DNA from 3 places in the Priestia sp. 10L35 genome. Region 1 is predicted to be linked to each of the others. Evidence: riboswitches for the same ligand, from Rfam matches in the RefSeq annotation. Region 1 holds a riboswitch; each other region holds the start of a gene.
The links. Region 1 has a riboswitch for cyclic di-AMP ahead of AC1DEF_RS04325 (dicarboxylate/amino acid:cation symporter). Riboswitches for the same ligand answer to the same signal wherever they lie in the genome.

Region 1 (7,319 bases):
AATCTGAAAAGCTTACAATGGTGAGCAAGTTAGCGGCAGGAGTAGCACATGAAATTCGTAATCCAATGACGGCGATTAAAGGTTTTATTCAGCTGTTAAAAGCATCGAAACAGTACAACGAAGAATACAATGATATTATGCTTGAAGAATTGAATCGCGTCGAATCCATTATTCAAGAATTTTTAACGCTGGCCAAGCCTAAAATTGAAAATTCATACCACCCCAAAAGTCTCAATCAAATCATACGTCATGTGACATTACTATTAGATACACACGCCAATTATAAAAACTGTCGTATTATTAATGAGATTAGTGATGAGATTACAATCTTTTGTGAAGAAAATGCGCTTAAACAAGTTTTTATTAATTTAATTCAAAATGCGCTTGAGTCAATGAGCAAAGGTACAGTTAAAGTCACCGTTGAGAAAAGAAATGAATACGGCATGGTCATTATCGAGGATGAAGGCTGTGGAATTGATGAGCAATCTTTAGCTCGGCTAGGTGAACCATTTTATTCCACTAAACAAACAGGAACGGGGCTAGGGTTAATGATTAGCTACCGAATAATCGAACAGCATCAAGGGCATATTTCATTTGCGAGTAAAGTAGGAGTAGGAACAAAAGTAGAAATTGCTCTTCCGTACATTAAAGAACCAGTGAACATTTCATAGCGCTTGCTATTCGTTCACTGGTTTTTATTTGTTCGGAATAAAAACGAATGTTTTTTAAATATTTTATTTTAATGTTCGTGTATATTGTTGACTAAAGGATTTTTTTTTGATATATTATCAAATGGCTAGAAAATAACCGAATGATAATAAAAAAAGAAAATTCGGTCAATAACTTTTATCTTTTACCCAAAGAAAAAAGATGATGGGAGAATGTACAATGAACTCAAATTATGATGTTATTGTGGTAGGGGCAGGACCCGCTGGGATTTTTACTTGCTATGAGTTAACGTTAAAATTACCGGAAGCAACTATTTTATTAATCGATAAAGGACACGATATCTATCGACGTAATTGTCCGATTCTTCAGAAAAAAATTGAAAAATGTCCGCCTGCGGTTGGCAAAAAAGAGTTTGCTGGCTGTTTGCCCGCTTGTTCTATTACAAATGGTTTTGGTGGAGCCGGCGCATATTCAGACGGGAAATTTAATATCACCAGTGAATTTGGAGGTTGGATGACGGATTATCTATCTGAATCACAGGTGGTAGATTTAATTAAATATGTGGATGAAATTAATTTAAAACACGGAGCAACCGATACGATTACGGATCCGTTAACTGATAAAGTTCGTGAAATTGAAAAACGCGGATACGCAGCAGGATTAAAGCTATTGCGTGCCCAGGTGCGTCATTTAGGAACAGAGCAAAATTTAGAAATTTTAAAAAGCATTTATGAATACTTAAAAGAAAAAATTGATATGCAGTATAAAATGGAAGTAGCCGATTTAATAACAGAAAAAGAAGACGGTCAGCATATCGTGCGCGGTATCGAATTGAAGAATGGTGAAAGAATTACGGCTGATAAAGTGGTTGTTTCACCAGGTCGAGACGGCTCGAAGTGGATGAGCGACTTACTAAAAAAACGTCGTTTAAAAATGATTAACAATCAAGTGGACATCGGCGTTCGAGTCGAAACATCCAACGTTGTTATGGAAGAAATCAACAAGCACTTGTACGAAGGGAAATTCATTTACAATACGTCTGTAGGTACAAGAGTCAGAACGTTCTGCAGCAATCCTTCAGGACATGTGGTAGTAGAGAATCATTCAGGTATTATGTTAGCAAATGGACACGCATACAAAGATCCGAAGCTTGGAAGTCAAAATACGAACTTTGCGCTGCTTGTTTCCCATAAATTTTCGGATCCATTTGATCAGCCGAACGAATATGCGCACGAAGTATCAAGATTAGCTAATATGCTGTCAAACGGGGGCTTAGTTGTTCAAAAGTATGGAGATATTTTAAAGGGCCGTCGTTCAACAGCGACTCGAATTAAAGAAGGCTTTTTAGAACCAACGTTAAAAGAAGCTGTACCTGGTGACTTGGGCTTAGTGCTTCCTTATAATACGATGAAAAGCTTAATTGAAATGACAGAAGCACTGGATCATGTAACGCCTGGGTTAGCATCTGAACATACGCTATTTTACGGTGTGGAAGCGAAATTTTACTCCGCCCGTCCGAAGTTAAACGATAAGTTTGAAACTGAAATTTCTGGTTTATACGTGGGAGGAGACGGAGCTGGTATTACGCGAGGGCTCGCGCAGGCAAGTGCGTGCGGTGTGTGGGTAGCGCGTGACATTGTTGAAAAATTAAAGAATCGCAAAGCAAGTTCTGAACCTGTTACTGTATAAAAAAAGAGGCCGTCACGGCCCCTTTTTTTTATGTGTTAAATAACGAGAGCGACTAAGTAAAAAGTAAAGAACTTGTACCGCTCCAACTCCGATAGTTTTATATGATAATTACCCGCTCTTTTCTAAAAAGTATGACGGAATACATCCTTCTATCGTGAACAGAATTAAATACAATAAGGCGAATTGATAATGTCCATTTCTTTGCATCAATAAATTCAGTGAAATTTTAGGGAGGGTATATCAAGCAATACAAGGATAAAATCAACAGTTGAAAAGAGTTATTTTTTGATGAGTAAAATATTTATGAATGCAATAAAGTACACGGATGTTAGAATAATTATGCAAATTCATGAATGGAAGTTAATGAGAAGAAAGTTCACTTTGCAAACTATTTTTTGAATTAATTTTTTATCCATTAGATTGTAAGTCTTGTTAAATAAGTATTTATAGTTTATTGAAATATGATGTAAAAATTTTAAAATATAACAATTATCAACTTTTTATGATAAAATCATGCATTATCTTTGAATAAAAACTTGACAGAAACATATAAAATGAATTTTAATTAAAGTAACAATTATTATCATGCAAAAATATTAAAGAAAATTATTTGCTTAATCTCTTTTGTTTTATAAGAGAACGGGGGACCCATATTTGTGCGTAATGTACTTGGGGTGAATCTTGAATGAATCAAGTAGGGTAACTCACGTACCCGAATCCGACAGCTAACTCCGTAAGCATTCAGTGAGGGAATAACAGGTCTATGAAACCATGATATTCTCATGGTTTTTTGTATAGCTAAAAATATTCCTAAACTATTAATCTGAAAATTTTTAATATATTGTATATTTTGAGTGTTATCGTTCTCAATGCATGGTAAAATAAGTATAGTAGTTAGAATCATTCTAATATAATTTATTTACGGGAGGTAAATCTATGAAGCTATCGACAAAGATCATTATCGCGCTAATTGCTGGTGCTATTGTGGGAGTGTTAATTAACGCTTTTGCTCCAAGTGCTTTTGCTCCGCTGGACAAGTACTTGTTTACACCGCTTGGCCAAATTTTCTTAAGCTTAATTAAAATGCTTGTTGTACCAATTGTGTTTTTCTCTATCACGTTAGGTGTAGCAGGTTTAGGAGATCCTAAAAAACTAGGAAGAATCGGGGCTAAAACAGTTTCGTACTTCCTAGTGACAACAACCGTTGCTATTGTAATTGGTTTATTATTAGCATTTGTTATTAAACCAGGAACATTTGGATCTTTTGATACAAAAAACGCTTCTTTTGAAGCCGAAAAAGCACCGCCAGTTGGAGAAACATTCTTAAATATGATTCCAGTCAATCCAATTCAAGCGATGGCTGAAGGGAATATGCTTCAACTTATCGTTTTCTCTATCTTTATCGGTTTTGGTATAACGATGCTTGGAAGTAAAACAAAAGGGCTTTACAATTTACTTGAGCAAGGCAATGAATTGATGATGTACCTTGTGAATCTAGTGATGAAGTTTGCTCCTTACGGAACATTTGGGCTTCTTGCAACAGCAGTCGGAAGTCAAGGCTGGCAGGCAATTAAAGCGATGGGGCTGTACATGATTGTAGTCGTGCTCGCACTGTTTATCCATTCGATCGTAACATATGGGGGATCAGTCGCTCTTATGGCCAGACGTAACCCAATTGAATTCTTTAAAGGTTTTGCTCCTGCGATGACAGTTGGATTCAGTACATCAAGCAGTAACGCAACGCTTCCGATTTCAATGAATGTGGCTCAAAAAAATCTTCGTGTCCCGGAGTCCATCAGCAGTTTTGTTCAGCCGTTAGGTGCTACCATTAACATGGATGGAACGGCAATTATGCAAGGTGTAGCGACTATTTTTATTGCACAAGTATACGGCGTTGACCTGTCGCTGGGTGCTCTTGTGACGGTTGTATTGACAGCGGTGCTTGCTAGTATTGGTACAGCAGGTGTGCCTGGAGTTGGTCTCATTATGCTAGCAATGGTATTGAGTTCGGTTGGTCTGCCTGTAGCAGGTATCGGATTGATTATTGGAATTGATCGCTTGCTTGACATGCTTCGTACATCTGTAAATATTACGGGAGACGCTGCGTGTGCCGTTATTGTGGCTGAGTCAGAAGCAAAGCGTATCGATAAATCTGTAACGCAATCAGCTTAATAAGCGTAAAAGCTCTAGTTATATGCTAGGGCTTTTTTTATTGGCAAGAAACTCTTCGTTTCAGCATACAGTTTAATAAGAGTGTATGTTTGAAAGGAGAGTGCGGAAATGAATAAAACTCATGTAATAAAGCCGCTGCTCGACGACGACTACCCAGTTATTTCATATGGAAAAGGAATTTATTTGTACGACCAAGATGGAAAAAGGTACATAGATGCTTCGTCGGGGGCAGTTACAGCAAGTATTGGACACGGCGTAAAAGAAATTATTGATGCGATGACCGATCAGGCACAGAAAGTTGCGTTTGTATATCGGTCGCAGTTTACAAGTGATCCAACAGAAGCCTTAGCTAAGAAACTATGTGAATTAAGCAGCAATCATTTCCAGTGGAGCTTTTTTGTTAACAGCGGGACAGAAGCGACTGAAACGGCTATGAAAACGGCAATTCAGCATTTTCAAGAGCAAGGAAAGCCAACCAAAACAAAGGTTTTGTCACGCTGGATGAGCTATCACGGTATTACAATAGGAGCTCTGTCTATGTCAGGGCACGTTGGAAGACGAAAACGCTTCTCGTCTTTGCTTGAAGATTATCCTTCGGTTTCGCCTCCTTATTGCTATCGGTGTCCATTTCATCAAACCTATCCATCTTGTAATCTTGCTTGTGCACGCGAATTGGAAACAGTTATCAAACGAACCGGCCCTGAACATATTGCTGCTTTTATTACAGAGCCCATTGTAGGAGCAGCCGGAGCAGCGCTTACACCTCCTCCCGGTTATTATGAAGTGATAAGAGAAATTTGCGATAAATATGATGTGTTATGGATTGCGGATGAAGTCATGACTGGAGTTGGGCGTACAGGCGTGATGTTTGCGTATGAGCACTGGGGAGTTAAACCAGACATCATGACGCTTGGAAAAGGAGTGGGAGCAGGATATACACCAATAGCCGTTACGTTAGCTAGCAGCAAAACGATTGAACCTATCATGAACGGATCCAAATTAATTATGAGCGGACATACGCTAAGCGCTAATCCGCTGTCATCCGCTGTAGGGATAGCTGTTTTAACCTATATTGAAAAGCATGATCTTGTTCAAGAAGCAGCGCTGAAAGGAGACTATTTAGTAGGGGAATTGAAGAAGCTTCAACTTCTTTACCCTATCATTGGTGATATACGTGGCAAAGGCTTACTAGTTGGTCTTGAGCTTGTGCAAAACCCAAAGACGAAGGAGCCTTTTTCATCTTCGGAAAATATGACGGCACGCGTAATAAGTAAAGCCCAAAAAAATGGTCTGCTCCTTTATCCTTCACAAGCAGGAACAGACGGAGTAGAAGGAGACGGCATTATTATTGCGCCACCATTTACGATTACTCATCGTCAGCTTGATGAAGCGGTCGATCTGCTTTCGAAAACATTGCATGAAGTGCAAAATGAAAAACAGAGAAATGAGGTGAAATGAGTGACAAAGGTCGAAAACTCATTTCAAAAGATCACAACTGTGGAACAAGCGATTGAATACGTGGATCATGCGGCTACGCTGATGATAGGAGGATTTGGAGGAGTAGGCAGCCCGCCTTCTCTCATTGATGCTCTGATTGAAAGCGGAAAATCAAATTTTACATTGATATGTAATGATTCAGGCTTTCCTCATATTGGTGCGGGAAAATTGGTAAGCCAAGGAAGAATTCAAAAGCTGATTGCTTCTCATATTGGATCGAATCCAGTGGCTGGGACGCTCATGACAGAAGAAAAGCTGGAAGTTGAGTTTTCTCCTCAAGGAACGCTTGCTGAACGGATTCGAGCGGGAGGAGTTGGACTCGGAGGAGTACTGATTGATGTAGGAATAGAAAATGACATTATTCAATTTGGAAAAGAAAAAGTGGAAGTAGACGGCAAGACATTTTTAGTGGAAAAGCCGCTCACAGCCGACGTTGCTTTTGTGTATGCAAAAAAAGCAGATCCATTCGGCAACTTGCTTTATGATAAAAGCGCTCGAAACACTAATCCGTTAATGGCAATGGCAGGTCGTATAACTATCGCTGAAGTGGATGAAATTGTTCCTCTTGGGGACATTGACCCAGAGAACGTGATGACGTCAGGTGTATTTGTGGATTATATTGTCCCTTCAAAAGGAGTGAATTGGAAATGGGTTTGGGAATAGATATTCGTCATCGTATTGCAAAACGTGCTGCGGCTGAAATTCAAAACGGCATGATTGTTAATTTAGGGATTGGCATTCCTTCTCTTATTCCTAATTATGTGCCAAGCGCTGTTCATGTGATGTTTCATGCTGAAAATGGAATTTTAGGGTTAGGATCTTCCCCTCCTTTAGGTGAAGAAGATGAGAATGTTTGCAATGCAGCAGGCTATCCAACAACTACCGTTCAAGGGGCTTCATACTGTGACAGTGCTACAGCCTTCGCGATGATTCGAAAAGGATACGTCGATATGACCATTCTTGGTGCGTTGGAAGTGAGTGAAAAAGGGGATTTAGCTAATTGGATTGTGCCAGGTAAGCGAGTTCCTGGGATGGGAGGAGCGATGGAATTAGCTCAAAAAGCGAAAAAAGTCATTGTGCTAATGAATCATACGAGCAAGACAGGAGAACCGAAGCTGGTTAAGACGTGCTCTTTACCTCTGACTGCTTCGGGCTGCGTGGGATTAGTTATTACAGATCGGGCGGTTTTTAAAGTAGAAAAAGATGCGCTTCTTCTAACAGAGTTAATGTCTCCTTATACTGTAGAGGATATTTTGAGTTCAACAGAAGCGACAGTTCGCCTGAGTGATCAA
Region 2 (7,319 bases), on a different contig from region 1:
CTCCATATCAACACCTCATTTATCGAGTATTACTTTTAGTCTATTCAGCACGCTGTTAAAGTAGATAAAAAAGCTGCGATGTTCATCGCAGCTTTTGGTTATTCGAATTTAAATCCTTGTTTTTCAAGCATCGCTCGCACTTCTGGGTAATAAATGGTTTTATAAATAGCTGATACAGTTTGTGACCAGTTGCGGTCATCAGCACCGTTTGTTCTCTTTTTCATATACTCTGCCATTTCAGCATCATAGTCTTGAATCAATGACTTTAAGTCGTGATTATAGCTTTCACGATGGTGCACAGCAGCTTGTGGCAATCGAGGTTTTTTCGCAGAATGATCTGCCGGATGTCCAACCACAAGACCGCTTACTGGGAATACGTATTCCGGTAAATCTAGCAGTTCAATGACTTCTAGCGGCTTTCTGCGAATTCCTCCGATTGGAACTGTACCTAAACCGAGTGATTCTGCTGCAACTGTTGCGGCTTCTAAAGAAATTCCAGCATCAGTTGCCCCGACTAAAATTGACTCAAGCCCATCGGTTACGCCAAGAGGGGCATCGTTAAGTTCAGCTGCAATCTTAGCACGATTAAAATCTGCACAAAAGATTAAAAATAGAGGAGCTTGGTCAATCCACGCTTGGTTGCCGGCAAGCTCTGAAAGTTTTTTCTTCTTTTCTTTATCTTGGACGCTAATAATAGTCACTTGCTGTCCATTAATAGAAGAAGCGGCTGACTGAGCAGATTGAATAATCGTATCTAAATGCTCGTCACTTACTGCTTCGTCTGTATACTGACGGATAGAACGATGATCTTGAATTGTACGAATTGCTTCATTCATGATGCGTCATCCTTTCAAAGAAGTTATGATTAACCTTGTAATGTTTTTACATCTAAAGGTGCTACAAGTACGCCAGTTTGAGCAAATGCTACAAAACTTTGGAAGTGAGCTGATTTATTGTGTGCTTGAATTGCTTCTTCGCTTTTCCACTCTTCAATCATCATAAATGTGTTAGGTGTAAAAGCATCTTCAAATAGTTGATAGTTGCTGTTTCCTTCTTCTTGTAAAGAATGCTTAATTAGTTCTTGTACGTTTTCTAAAAATTCTTCTCTTTTTGCTGGGTTAACTTTCATTGAAGCTTGTAAATGAATCATGGGTGATTCCTCCTTTAATAATGATGGTGCTTTATATTATTTGTTTTGTTTTTAATCTTTCATTCAATTTATGATTAAAATGAAGATAAGTTCGAATATCGTCGAACAATGAAACTATAACATCGATTAAATAACAGTGCAAGGAATTTAGTTCGAAAGTTATCGAACATTGATACACAAAAGAAGCTGTGTTATATTTTAAGCATGAGAAAACCTTATCAACCACCGAAATCTGAAATTAAATTAACGCCTATTTTACACGCGTTGAGTGATCCTAACCGGCTGCGAATTGTACAGTGTTTAGCGACAAGAAAGGAGCAGACCTGTTCGTATTATCAAAAATTAAATGTATCAAAATCAACGCTATCACATCATATTAAAGTACTTCGCGAAGCTGGAATTATCAAACTACGTATAGAAGGTACGCAGCACTATTATTCCTTGCGTTTAGAAGAACTTGAGGAATTGTTCCCAGGTCTGCTTCCTTCCATTATAAATATAGATGAGCAGTTATTTTAAAAGCTGAACAATGTTTTGTTCAGCTTTTTTGTTCAAAATAAATGTGTCCATGCAGGCTGCATCCAGGATTAAAAGAAGAACGACAGTGAGGGCAAGTCGAGTTACAGGTTAAATATTCATGAATTGATAGCTCATGTTTACATACTCCGCAAAGAATAGCTTTTTCATTAAACATAGCTTTTGGCCACTTTTTAATATCATGATCAGCATATCCGTTATGACATTGATAGCATGGATAATATGTATTACAGCAATAAAATTTTATTGCAATAATATCTTTATCCGTATGATAGTGTGTACAGCGCGTTTCGGAATCCACCGTATCACCTTTTACTATAGGTGCAGATTTGTTCATTATCATCACTCCCTATGAAAAGTATAGCATGCTTTTATACGCCTTATCATACATATGTAAAAAGAAAAATGCTATAATAAAACCATCGTTTTACATGTCAGATTGCATGCTAAAAAGATCAGATAAAAATTGATGTCAAAACAGATCGATTAAGTGAAGTAAAGAGAGGAAGAAAAAATGAGTAAGCAAGTTATCGTTTTTACCGGAGGCGGAACAGCTGGACACGTAACACCAAACATTGCCATTATGAAAGAATTAGACAGTGAAAAATGGGATATCCATTATGTCGGTTCTCACAATGGTATTGAGAAAGAATTAATTACAAAATTAAACGTTCCATATCATGCGATTTCAAGCGGGAAGCTGCGTCGCTACGTAGATATGGAAAATGTAAAAGATGTATTTCGAGTAGCAAAAGGGGTTGGCGATGCACGTCGCGTGCTAAAAAAGTTAAAGCCTTCTCTTGTTTTTTCAAAAGGCGGTTTTGTCACAGTTCCTGTTGTAATGGCTGCTAAATCTTTAAACATTCCCGTGTTCATTCATGAAAGTGATTTAACACCGGGACTGGCAAATAAAATTGCGCAGAAATTTGCCACTAAAATTTTTACTTCTTTTGATGAAGCGGCAAACTACTTTCCAAAAGAAAAAGTGCAGGTTGTTGGTTCACCTATTCGAAAAGAGCTATTTAGCGGAAGCGCAGCGAACGGGGAAAGCTGGCTTCGCTTTTATGATAAGCGCCCAATTTTAACGATTATGGGCGGAAGTTTAGGAGCACGCCGCATTAATGAAATTGTTCGAGAATCTTTGCCTGAACTGCAAAAGAAATTTCAAATTGTACACCTGTGCGGAAAAGGTAATATTGATACAAGCCTTGAAAAAGAGTCGGGCTACCGTCAGTTAGAATATGTAAATGAACAGCTTCCAGATGTTCTAGCGGCCACTGATTATGTGATTACACGCGGCGGATCAAATGCTATCTTTGAGTTTTTAGCCCTTCATAAACCGATGATGATTATTCCTTTGTCAAAAGCACAAAGCCGGGGAGATCAAATTTTAAATGCACAGTCCTTTAAGAAAAAAGGCTACTGTATGGTTGTGGAAGAAGAACAGTTAACAAAAGAAGTGTTTTTGCGTGAAGTAAATGAGCTTCAGCAGCAGGCAAGTACGATGAAGCGTACAATGCGTGAAGCAACAAAAACGGATGCCATTTCAATTCTTGTAAATGAAATTGAGAAAATGAGCTAAAAAAAGCGTTCTTATCGAGGAGATAAGAACGCTTTTTTTCTTTGAATCTATTATTTTAAAATAATGAATACACATAGAAAAATAAAGCTTTTAAAATTTCAAAAAATGTTGTTGACAGTAAATTTTAACAGGAGTAAGATTACTCTCATGAAACGTTCCACAGTGAAACGCTGAGTCTTTTCTGAAAGAGAAGGAAAGAGCGGAGGACCCACTTATCAGGGGTGAATCTCTTAATTGAGTAGGGTTACTTTCTTGACCCGAACCCGTCAGCTAACTTCGTAAGCGTTAAGAGAGAGGATGGTGTAATCGTGGTCGTTTTCTATAACAGCGGATAGTACGCTCCTTTCCAAATACAGGTGAAAGGAGCGTCAAAATGCATTTATCTAAGCAAATGATTCAAATGATTGAATATCGGGCAATGTGCGATCAGCAATCTTTTGATCTAGCAAACCGCTATTTATCTACGTTAGCTAATCAAAGTTTTAAACGCAGCAGTAAAAACCATAATTAAGTCTAAAAATTAAATAACAAATATACGCTTAATCAATTATGAGCGGGGGACCCAATATTTTGTACGTATGTACTAGGGGTGAATCTCTTAACTGAGTAGGGTTACTTCCATAACCCGAATCCGACAGCTAACTCCGTAAGCGTTTTGGGAGTAAAAAATTCGTGTCAATCACGGCTTATTTGTCGTGCATTAAACCGCGGAAGGGAACTCTCTTCTGCGGTTTTTTTTATGGAGAAAATAGGAGAGCAGGCTATGTCTGCACCGTAAAGAGGATATAGTAGGGCTTTTAAAACGAGATTAACAATACGTGAGGAATAAACAATCAAAGATAACCTTTCGCAGCTAGCTCACTTGGGCGTGATACTTTACGCACAGTAACAGTCAATAAGCTTAGAAACTATCTTTTTTGTTAGGAAACAGTTAGGAGGGAGCAACTTGGATATGATCATGCTTGGAATGCTTGCCATATTAACAGCTGCTATGTACGGAATTATTTGCTGGTCGTCTCATGTAGTAGACGAAAGAGAGGAGAAGTGAACATGTCGTTCATTTTGTTAGGTATTTCAGTTCTCGTTTTAATTTATTTAGTATATGTACTGTTAAACCCAGAACAATTTTAATAAGCGGAGGAATAAAACGTGGGGATTTTTCTACTATCAGTTGCGCTGCTGCTTGTTTTTGTAGCGCTTATTGCAAAGCCCGTAGGTATTTATATAGCGAATGTGTTTTCAAACGATAAAAACACTAGCTTAATAGGGAAGATAGAATCGGTGATGTTTAAAGCGGCAGGAATTAAAGGGCATAATCAGACGTGGAAGCAATATGCACTTGCTCTCGTTTTGGCGAATACGTTTATGATTTTTGTGGTGTATCTTATCTTCCGGTTTCAAGGGGTACTGCCGCTTAATCCAAACCATATTAAAGGAATGGATCCGGCTCTTGCTTTTAACACGGCTATTAGTTTTATGACAAATACGAACTTGCAGCATTACAGCGGTGAATCAGGCTTGTCCTATTTCTCGCAGATGGCAGCCGTTGTATTTATGATGTTTGCTGCACCAGCAACAGCACTTGCAGCAGCAATCGCTTTTATTCGAGGGTTGGCAGGGAAGGAAATGGGAAACTTTTTTGTTGATTTTGTAAAATCAATTACGCGTGTTTTACTTCCTATCGCTTTTATAACAGGCATTTTATTTGCTTTTTTAGGTGTCCCTCAAACGCTAAGCGGGACTGTGACTGCCCATACAATAGAAGGGGCATCACAGCAAATAGCAAGGGGACCAGTTGCTTCTTTTCTTTCAATCAAAGAGCTAGGCAACAACGGAGGAGGATTTTTTGGTGTCAATTCAGCTCATCCATTTGAAAATCCCAATGCGTGGAGCAATGTATTACAAATTGTCCTTATGCTTTTATTGCCAACCGCACTTCCTTTTACGTACGGAAAAATGATCGGACAGCGTAAGCAAGGTCGCATCTTGTTTGTAGCGATGAGTATGCTCTTTATTGTTATTTTAAGTACAGCGTTTGTAACAGAGTGGGGCGGCAACCCAAGACTTGATGCTTTTCATTTAAATGAGGCGAGCGGTTATATGGAAGGCAAAGAAGTTCGTTTTGGAGTCGGCATGTCAACTCTGTACGCCATCGTGACGACAGCGAGTGAAACAGGCGCGGTTAACGCGATGCACGATACCCTTACGCCTCTTACCGGGTTATTGACGCTTGGAAATATGATGTTAAATACCGTATTCGGCGGTGTCGGAGCAGGATTTATGAATGTCATGATGTACGTCATCATCGCCGTATTTTTATCAGGTTTAATGGTTGGAAGAACACCAGAATACGTAGGTAAAAAAATTGAAGGAAAAGAAATGAAGCTCATCGCCGTGACGCTTATTCTACAGCCGCTGTTAATTTTAGGGGGAACAGCCGTGGCGCTCACTACTCATTTAGGAATAGAAGGTATATCAAACCCAGGCTTTCACGGGTTAAGCCAGGCACTGTATGAATTTACGTCGTCAGCAGCAAACAATGGATCTGGTTTTGAAGGACTGGGTGACGCAACGCCGTTTTGGAACATTTCTACGGGAATTGTTATGTATATTGGACGCTACTTCGGACTAATTACGATGCTGGCAGTATCAAGCTCACTAGCAGCTAAGCAGCTTGTTCCTGAAACACCTGGGACATTTAAAACGGATACGTCTTTATTTAGCGGCATTTTAATTGGAACTACCGTTATTGTAGGGGCACTTACGTTTTTCCCAGTGCTTGTACTTGGGCCGGTTGCTGAGTATTTAACACTGTAATAAAGAAAGCGGAGGATCATAATGAATAAACGGAATTTTGTGAATGATCTTGAATTAGAGCGTAACAGTCACATTCAAGGTTCTGTAGATAAACAGGCTTCATCGATTTTTATTCAATCAGTAAAACAGGCTTTTATCAAGCTAAGCCCAAGAACGATGATAAAAAATCCTATCATGTTCGTAGTAGAAATCGGGTTTATTATTACGCTTTTTTTAGCCGTTGTTCCGGATCTTTTCGGAGAAAGTACAGTAAGCACAGGGTTTAATGTTTCCGTATCTCTCGTGTTATTTTTTACAATTGTTTTTGCTAATTTTGCAGAAGCATTAGCAGAAGGACGAGGAAAAGCACAGGCCAATTCATTAAAGCAATCGAAAGGGGATATTACAGCTAATAAACTTCAAAACGGGGAAATAACACAAGTTTCCGCATCGCAGCTAAAAAAAGGCGATATCGTCGTCGTTTCACAAGGCGAAATGATTCCTGGAGATGGAGAAATCATTAAAGGGCTGGCATCTGTTGATGAATCGGCCATTACGGGTGAATCGGCACCTGTTATGAAAGAAGCAGGCGGGGATTTTAACTCTGTAACTGGAGGTACAAGAGTTGTCAGCGATGAAATTACAATTAAAATTACGTGTGAGCAAGGTGAATCGTTTTTAGATAAAATGATTTCGCTTGTTGAAGGAGCAGAGCGTCAAAAAACGCCAAATGAAATTGCGCTAAATACGGTTTTAACAAGTCTGACGGTTATTTTCTTACTAGTTGTTGTGACGCTTCCTGTATTTACAAACTACTTACATTTTCAACTCGACACGGCTATTTTAATTTCACTGCTCGTCTGCCTTATTCCTACGACAATTGGAGGATTATTATCGGCCATTGGAATTGCTGGGATGGACCGAGTCACGCAGTTTAACGTGATTGCTATGTCAGGAAAAGCAGTAGAAGCAGCTGGTGACATCAACACAATTATTTTAGATAAAACCGGCACAATTACGTTTGGAAACCGAATGGCTCATGAATTAATGACTGTAGAAGGCATAGACGAACGTGAACTTTACAAATGGGCGTTTGTTTCTTCTCTTTATGACGAAACACCGGAAGGGCGCTCAGTGGTTGATTTTATTCAAACTCGCATAGGAGTAGAAGACCTTAGAAAAACGCAGGGAACGTTTGTAGAATTCAAAGCTGAAACGCGAATGAGCGGCATTGACTTACAGAACCTATCTGTA
Region 3 (7,319 bases), on a different contig from region 1:
GAAACATGGATATTCAATCATTGCGTATTTTTAAGGCAGTTGCTAAGTATGGAAGTATTTCAAAGGCTGCAAAAGAGCTAAATTATGCACAGTCCAATATTACGACTCGGATGCAGCAGTTAGAAAATAGCCTACAAACTGTCTTGTTTTATCGACATAATAAAGGAATTACACTAACAGCAAAAGGGGAATTATTAGTAACCTATGCTGATAAGATTTTTCGCCTTCTAGACGAAACGAAACAAATAATGAGGGATGAAGAAGAGCCTCAGGGACCGTTAGGAATTGGGTCAATGGAGACAACAGCTGCCGTTCATTTACCTGCATTTCTTTCTAGCTATCATTCTGCTTATCCTCAAGTGGATTTAAACTTAAAGACGGGACCTACTAGTCAGCATATTGAAGAAGTATTAAATTATAAATTGGATGGTGCGTTTGTCTCTGGACCTTTATCTCATCCTGACCTCATTGTAAAAAAGGTTTTCAAAGAAGAGTTAGTGTTAGTAGGAAATTTGTTACTCTCTCGATTCTTAGAATCAGAAAGGGTTGGTAATTTAACACTTTTAGTCTTACACAAAGGTTGTTTTTATCGTGAGAAGTTTGAACATTGGTTACGTGAGGAAGGTGTAAGGCCTTCTAAAGTTATGGAGTTTGGTTCCTTGGATGCGCTTATGGGATGTATAGCAGCTGGATTGGGAGTTACTTTACTTCCCCTGTCTATTGTACAAAGATACAGTCATCTGGAAGAGGTTACCTATTATCCTATTCCTGAAAAATTTTCATTAGTTGATACACTTTTTATTTACCGGGCTGATACTACCTTCTCTACACCCCTTATTAAATTTATAGAAATGTTTCAAGAGAAGCACTCCTCTATAACTTCCTAGAAAAGGAATTGGCACTTGCATCCTCTCTTATGTGGATAAAGACATTACATGCTCATCAAGTGAGTTTATAAATATAAAATGTACTACATGTATACAAAATAAAAAGCCACCCAGTATTTGCAGGACAGATGGCTTTTTACTATAAAATGCATGTGCAGACATATAATAACACATCATTTCCTTATGGACTATATTTTTTCGTACGGGCATATGTATAAAAGGTACACTTTTTATGCACCCTTTCTTCCATTTATCTGTAAGGAGATTATTGGCACATCAAGGATGTATAAAAAGATGTATAAACGATAAATTTGAAAAGCGAACGAGTCCTTGTGTATCAAGGACTCGTTTTTGATGTGGGTTCTGATAAGAGACTTTATGTTAACTAAGGTTGTATAGCGTATACAGCCTAAAAAGCAGAAAAAACCACGCCGACGGAGAGAAGTAGTAGTTTTTTCTGCTTTATTGCTAAAGGATTTTCGTAGATGCCTCACGGCGTCTTGAGTAGTTTGCTCGAAATACTATTTATTATTCAGTATTATTCTCTCTTAGTTATCCGGAGTAAATAATCGGTCAAAAAGATAATAGTAAAGGGACCGATTAGAACGATCAAATATACAATTAAAGGCTTACGTAACTTATGATTCATTTATAATAGATTCACCTCTATGTATGAATGAGTATTGTAGGGTTTCTTATATAGAATGTTCATTTAAAGAAAAAAACATTCATTACTATATTTTCTGCTTTTTGACAATCCTGTTAAAAGGTTATCTTAGTGAGAGGAGAAGAGAGAAAATACTAGTAAATATTATTATGGGATTTATTGTACCTTGGATTTTTGGTTTCATATTGTTCAAAAAAGAACCTATAATCGTTCTTCTAATTGCACCAATAGGTATGACAGTAGCCTTTATATTAAACGAGTGGGGGACTAATTACTTTTGGCAGTTCGAACCTACTTTTAGAAATCGAAGTTTATCGGCACTTCCTTTAAATATAGGTTTCTATCCCGTCCTAGCTTCTTTTTTAATTTATTTTAAACTAAAAAAGAAGGGGAATACCATCATGCTTTTATTTTGTTTTACTCTGTTTACTACAGGTTTTGAAGGCATGGGCTTAGCCGTAGGAAGAGTAGAGTATTTTAATGAGTGGAATATTATTGGAACCTTTATCAGTTATTTAATAGCGTATTTTATTATTTATGGTTATTATCAAATTTTATTAAAGTATCAAATTTTAAAGAATTAAGTCCTTCTTTATACAAATATAAAGACTTCATCCTCTTTGGTAGCCTTTTTCTGTGTGATTAATTGATATCTCTCTTTACAAATGGAACATTCAGGCGTATAGTACCTAACGTACATATATGATCTTGCTATTTTCATACCTTTTATCGCTTAATCCACTAAGGAGTGGGGGACCCATTTTTGTGTGCACTTGCACTAGGGGTGAATCCTTCGAAAAGAAGGTAGGGCTACTCTAAAGGCCCGAACCCGACAGCTAACCTCATCAGCGTTTGGAGAGAAGGTTTGCTTTTATTTGTCCTGGAAAGAACACTAAGCAGAACCTTGGTGTTCTTTTTTGTGTTTTTTTTCTGAGATGGGGAATGATGAGAGTAAACTAATATAGGTAAATGGCAAAGGTTTCAGGAGGAGTTTAGATGAGTTATTCATCCATCAAACGTTTATTAATTGGGAGGCCACTTAAATCAAAAGAGCTAGGTGAACAAAAGTTAAATAAGGTCAAAGCCTTAGCTATTCTTTCATCCGATGCACTTTCATCCGTGGCGTACGGCCCAGAACAAGTCTTAATTGTGCTTGCTACCATTGGAATGATCGCGTTTTGGTATTCAATACCTATAGGTATTGGTGTACTTATCCTTTTAACAGCACTTATCCTTTCTTATCGACAAATTATTTATGCGTACCCAGAGGGCGGTGGCGCTTATGTTGTATCTAAACATAACCTCGGAGAAAATGCAGGACTTATTGCTGGGGGTTCTCTATTAGTAGACTACATACTAACGGTATCTGTAAGTATTTCATCCGGAACAGATGCGTTAACGTCTGCTTTTCCTGCTCTCCATGACTATAGAGTCATTATCGCTTGCTTATTGGTTATTTTTATTATGATTTTGAATTTAAGAGGGGTAACAGAATCAGCTTCTGCTTTAGCATACCCGGTTTATTTATTTGTTCTTGCATTGGTTCTTTTAATAGGAATAGGCATATGGAAAGTAGCCACTGGTCAGGTCTCTCCTGACGTTCATCCTGCTATTGGAACTGCAGTTCCAGGAATCAGCTTATTTTTACTACTACGCGCTTTTTCATCAGGGTGCTCAGCCCTTACAGGCGTAGAAGCTATTTCAAATGCTGTAACAAATTTTAGACAACCGGCTGCAAGAAATGCGGTACGTACGCTTGTTGCAATGGGTATTATTTTGGCTATTTTGTTTTCAGGTGTCATGTTCTTGGCTTATTGGTTTGGAATTGCACCCAAAGCAGAGGAAACGGTTGTTTCGCAGCTTGCTTCCCAAGTGTTTGGACGAAATGGTTTCTATTATTTTGTTCAGGGTACAACGGCTTTAATTTTAGTACTAGCTGCCAATACAGGCTTTTCAGCCTTTCCTTTACTGGCTGTTAATTTAGCTGTAGATAAGTATATTCCTCGTATGTTTACGATACGTGGTGATCGTTTGGGCTATTCAAATGGGATTGTGACACTTGGAATTGCCTCTATTATGCTTATCATCGCATTTCAAGGTGATACAGAACGGTTAATTCCCCTATATGCGGTTGGCGTATTTATTCCATTTACACTATCTCAAACGGGCATGATTGTAAAATGGCTAAGAGAAAAGCCAGCTGGTTGGCAGGGGAAATTAGTGACCAATTTTATAGGAGCTTTTATTAGCTTCACTGTACTGATTATTTTCTTTACAACAAAATTCTCACAAGTATGGGCTGTTTTAATCTTCTTACCTCTTATCGTCTATCTGTTCCACCGTATTAAGAACCATTATGTAGAGGTAGGAAAGCAACTTCGTATCAAGCCAGGAGACAAAGAAGCATTAGCATTAGAAGGAAATGTAGTCATTATACCGGTTGCAGGCTTAACAAGAGCTGTCGAGAATTCCATTAACTATGCAAAAATTATTGGAGACACAGTGATTGCGGTTCATGTGGCATTTGACCGTGAAAGTGAAAAGAGGATGGAAGAGATATGGAACGAACGATATCCTGATATACGCTTAGTTACCTTCTACTCACAATATCGAAGCTTAGTGGGACCTCTTTTACGCTTTATTGATCGTGTAGAGGAGCGAGCAGATGATAGCCATATGGCTGTTACTGTTTTGATTCCGCAATTTATCACAAGAAAAAGCTGGCATAACGCGTTGCATAACCAATCAAGCTTATTATTAAGGGCACACCTTCTTTATCGAAAAAATGTCATTGTGACAACATTGCCTTATAAATTTAAGAAATAAAAAAGCAAACCCCTTTTCGTATGTATGAAAAGGGGTTTTAATTCGATCTTAGTTAGAGATAAAGACTCGCCAAAACAAAAAAGAAGATTCTTGACTCGTTCATTCCAACCAATAATCACAAGATGGTTATTCCCTATATACATAAACACATACTCCTTTAAGACCATAAGGCAGGTAAAGTAAAAAAACTACCTATAGAACTTAGTTAAACAATTAGTTATACTCTCTCAATGCCCCACCCTACAGCACCCTAATTAGAAATTCTTATCATCATTATCTCCCATTTTATAGAAAGCAGACTAGATAACCTAGTTGCTCAAGTTATACTCCCACCTCTTGTCTTAATAATTTATCATCTATTTTTTCTATATAGAAATCTTCCTTGATATGAGTGAATAAAAAAGAACGCTCAACATACAGGAACGTCCCTTTTATCACTTTTGATTCTCTTTTATCCCTGAAAGAAATGACTTGTTTCGTAAGCCAGCGCGACGTATATAGGCTTCCACTGTAATATCTACATCTAACTTTGGAAAGTACACATCGTTCCATTCCTTTTTTAATTTCTTAAATTGATTTGGTCTAGTACGATGAACTACTTCGCCAAATCCCAAGATATCTGTTTTGTTTTTTTGCGCACGTTCAATAGCTTTCTTCAACTCTTTTTTAATTTCTTTCCTCACAGATTGTTCGATTTTTGTGATGACCTTTGGATTAGTTATATCAACAGGTACCTCCATTTCACCGAGATCTCCTTCAACACGCGTATGAACAGAAATATGAGGGTGACCATTCTTCACTTGGGCAGACACACTTGTTTTTTGGCGTACAGTTTGATAGGCAATCGCTTCTTTTTTCCCTTCCCAATTAATATTAATATCCGTTCCTTGGATTTTGTCGAGAATCCATACTGTCCCTCTGGCTGGTTTTCCATACAGCCAATCCACTAACTTTCCTTGTTTTAAGACAGCAATTCCGGAAGCTTGAAGCGTGGCTGCAGGTGCACTCTCTTGAAGGTTATCCAGTTTTTGTGCTTGCTGTGCATTCCCAACTAGGCGAAATCCTGATACGACGGCTCCTCTTCCAGGAGACTCAAGGTTTTTCATCACCTCTTGGAGTGATGTTTTTACATTCTCTCCCCATTTTCTTTCCGTAAATTCTAAAGTTTTTAGTACTTTATTGGCAGGGATCTTATCAACTGGTGTTAACGTTTTAACAAGATCAGCTGCGGACGAATGATGCGCAATCACAATAGTGGAAGTATTTCGAAATTCTGGATCCCGATCTAGGGCATCGATTAAGGTATCAAGCCCTTCTTCTCTGGCCATTTTTTCTCCAACTACCAGCAAGTTTGCATGAGCATAATACAATCGTCGAGAAATTCTGCCTGAAGCCCGTCTACTTGCTTCGACTATATTATCACCAGAAGCCGAGTAAATGGTAATAGGAGGGCTTTGAGTACCGCCTCCCCCTCCTTGTATACCAGCCACGTTCCCTGGATTAATAATTTGGAGTGTTAGATGATATCTCCCCTCTTTCGTTTTATCGACACCCATGGCTGATACAATAGCAAGGTCCGTTAACTCTTTTTTACTCCAACAACTGGTGAGCAAGACCATCATCGTCATCAGCAGTAAAAGAAAAGCCCCTTTACGTTTCATTATTGTCACCTTCTTCGTGGTCTTTATTTGAACGCATAAAAAATAAATCCTTTAACACCATAACTTCTCCCCACTTTCACTTGACGAACGACGAAATCTGAACTGTTTCCTGTTTAATGATGTTAAGATTCGTTCATGGTGAATCCCGTATATGTTCTAATGAATACATTGGTTTGTAACATCAAGGTATCGATTCTTTCTTATGTTTGGATTTTTAAAGGATAAAGACATATTTTTAGTGTTTTTTTGGATATTTTAACCATATGCCGAACTATTATGTAAAACTGAACAAAAATGTTTCTACGCCCTACTAGCAGAAAGAGAAGAAGATGGTGGGGGTAACATGGTATGAAATAAATAAAAAAGCCCATCGACCTAAGTTGATGGGCTTTATCTTTCCTATATGAATTGTTAGACTAACTAACGCGTTTTTTAATTTTTGATTCAGGCTTTATTAGTAGCGAGGATAAAAATTCATAAATAATTGCGAGTACCAAGGGTTATTTACGCTCCTTCAATCTATATTTAATTTGACTTACATGTAATCATAAAAATAAAAAGTAAAGACTGATTTGTATTACATGGATCAAGTGGGAAATTAGCATCGTAACATCATACAGATAGATTATAGTAAAAAAAGATAATTTCTCATAGTCCTATTTCAAAAAAATTATTAAATAATTTTTTCCTTTTTTTCTCTACTCGGAATGCTTTTGAACTTAAATGTAATTAGTTATAGATTAGGAATGTATCGTTCAATATCACGTATACTTCTTCCTATTTGTAAAAGTATAGATTCACAAATAAAAAGCTCCTTATCATAGAAGAAATAGAGCCTTTTATCATGTTGTTTCCGATAATTGTGATTATGGTAACTAGATTTGTAAAGCTTATAAAGTATAAGGATCACTTTTCATATTCCACCTCAGCCCCTTTAATATCTGGGGGAAAGGAGCTAATAATTGAATTAGTTGAAGAAAATAAATCGTCATTAGATAGGGAAACAACAGATGCACCATCGTAAAAAATCCAAAACATTGTGCAATCTTTTCGTAACGTAACAACAGGCATTTGAACCTTTCTTCTTCCAAATAAGGTTTTTATATCCCGTTTTTCAAAGCTAAATAAATCTTCTGAAAGAGACCAGGCAGCAAAGCAATTCATACTTCCTTGGCTATATAAAAAAGGCATAACGACTTTAAATTGTTTGTAATCGTCAATTTTAGCTTTAATAAAAGTCTCTCTGTCTACTTTTAGTTTTACATATTCAATATTAGC

Region 2: it holds a riboswitch for cyclic di-AMP, as region 1 does, so the genes downstream of both, kdpF (K(+)-transporting ATPase subunit F) here and AC1DEF_RS04325 (dicarboxylate/amino acid:cation symporter) in region 1, are expected to answer to the same signal.
Region 3: it holds a riboswitch for cyclic di-AMP, as region 1 does, so the genes downstream of both, AC1DEF_RS27795 (APC family permease) here and AC1DEF_RS04325 (dicarboxylate/amino acid:cation symporter) in region 1, are expected to answer to the same signal.

The regions. Positions count from the first base shown of each region.
Region 1 is NZ_JBFTKA010000001.1:848,829-856,147, forward strand. It holds gene AC1DEF_RS04315 (ATP-binding protein) at 1-671, shown strand, start outside; gene AC1DEF_RS04320 (NAD(P)/FAD-dependent oxidoreductase) at 889-2,358, shown strand; cyclic di-AMP (ydaO/yuaA leader) riboswitch at 2,960-3,114, shown strand; gene AC1DEF_RS04325 (dicarboxylate/amino acid:cation symporter) at 3,295-4,530, shown strand; gene AC1DEF_RS04330 (aspartate aminotransferase family protein) at 4,639-5,988, shown strand; gene AC1DEF_RS04335 (CoA transferase subunit A) at 5,989-6,690, shown strand; gene AC1DEF_RS04340 (3-oxoacid CoA-transferase subunit B) at 6,675-7,319, shown strand, end outside.
Region 2 is NZ_JBFTKA010000003.1:359,300-366,618, reverse strand. It holds gene AC1DEF_RS12890 (hypothetical protein) at 1-6, opposite strand, end outside; gene nfsA (oxygen-insensitive NADPH nitroreductase) at 99-836, opposite strand; gene AC1DEF_RS12880 (putative quinol monooxygenase) at 866-1,150, opposite strand; gene AC1DEF_RS12875 (ArsR/SmtB family transcription factor) at 1,355-1,669, shown strand; gene AC1DEF_RS12870 (CHY zinc finger protein) at 1,689-2,024, opposite strand; gene AC1DEF_RS12865 (undecaprenyldiphospho-muramoylpentapeptide beta-N-acetylglucosaminyltransferase) at 2,202-3,269, shown strand; cyclic di-AMP (ydaO/yuaA leader) riboswitch at 3,428-3,570, shown strand; gene AC1DEF_RS12860 (hypothetical protein) at 3,643-3,780, shown strand; cyclic di-AMP (ydaO/yuaA leader) riboswitch at 3,796-3,936, shown strand; gene kdpF (K(+)-transporting ATPase subunit F) at 4,320-4,400, shown strand; gene kdpA (potassium-transporting ATPase subunit KdpA) at 4,425-6,086, shown strand; gene kdpB (potassium-transporting ATPase subunit KdpB) at 6,108-7,319, shown strand, end outside.
Region 3 is NZ_JBFTKA010000019.1:15,823-23,141, forward strand. It holds gene AC1DEF_RS27785 (LysR family transcriptional regulator) at 6-887, shown strand; gene AC1DEF_RS27790 (CBO0543 family protein) at 1,638-2,138, shown strand; cyclic di-AMP (ydaO/yuaA leader) riboswitch at 2,275-2,419, shown strand; gene AC1DEF_RS27795 (APC family permease) at 2,551-4,380, shown strand; gene AC1DEF_RS27800 (Ger(x)C family spore germination protein) at 4,815-6,041, opposite strand; gene AC1DEF_RS27805 (hypothetical protein) at 6,948-7,319, opposite strand, start outside.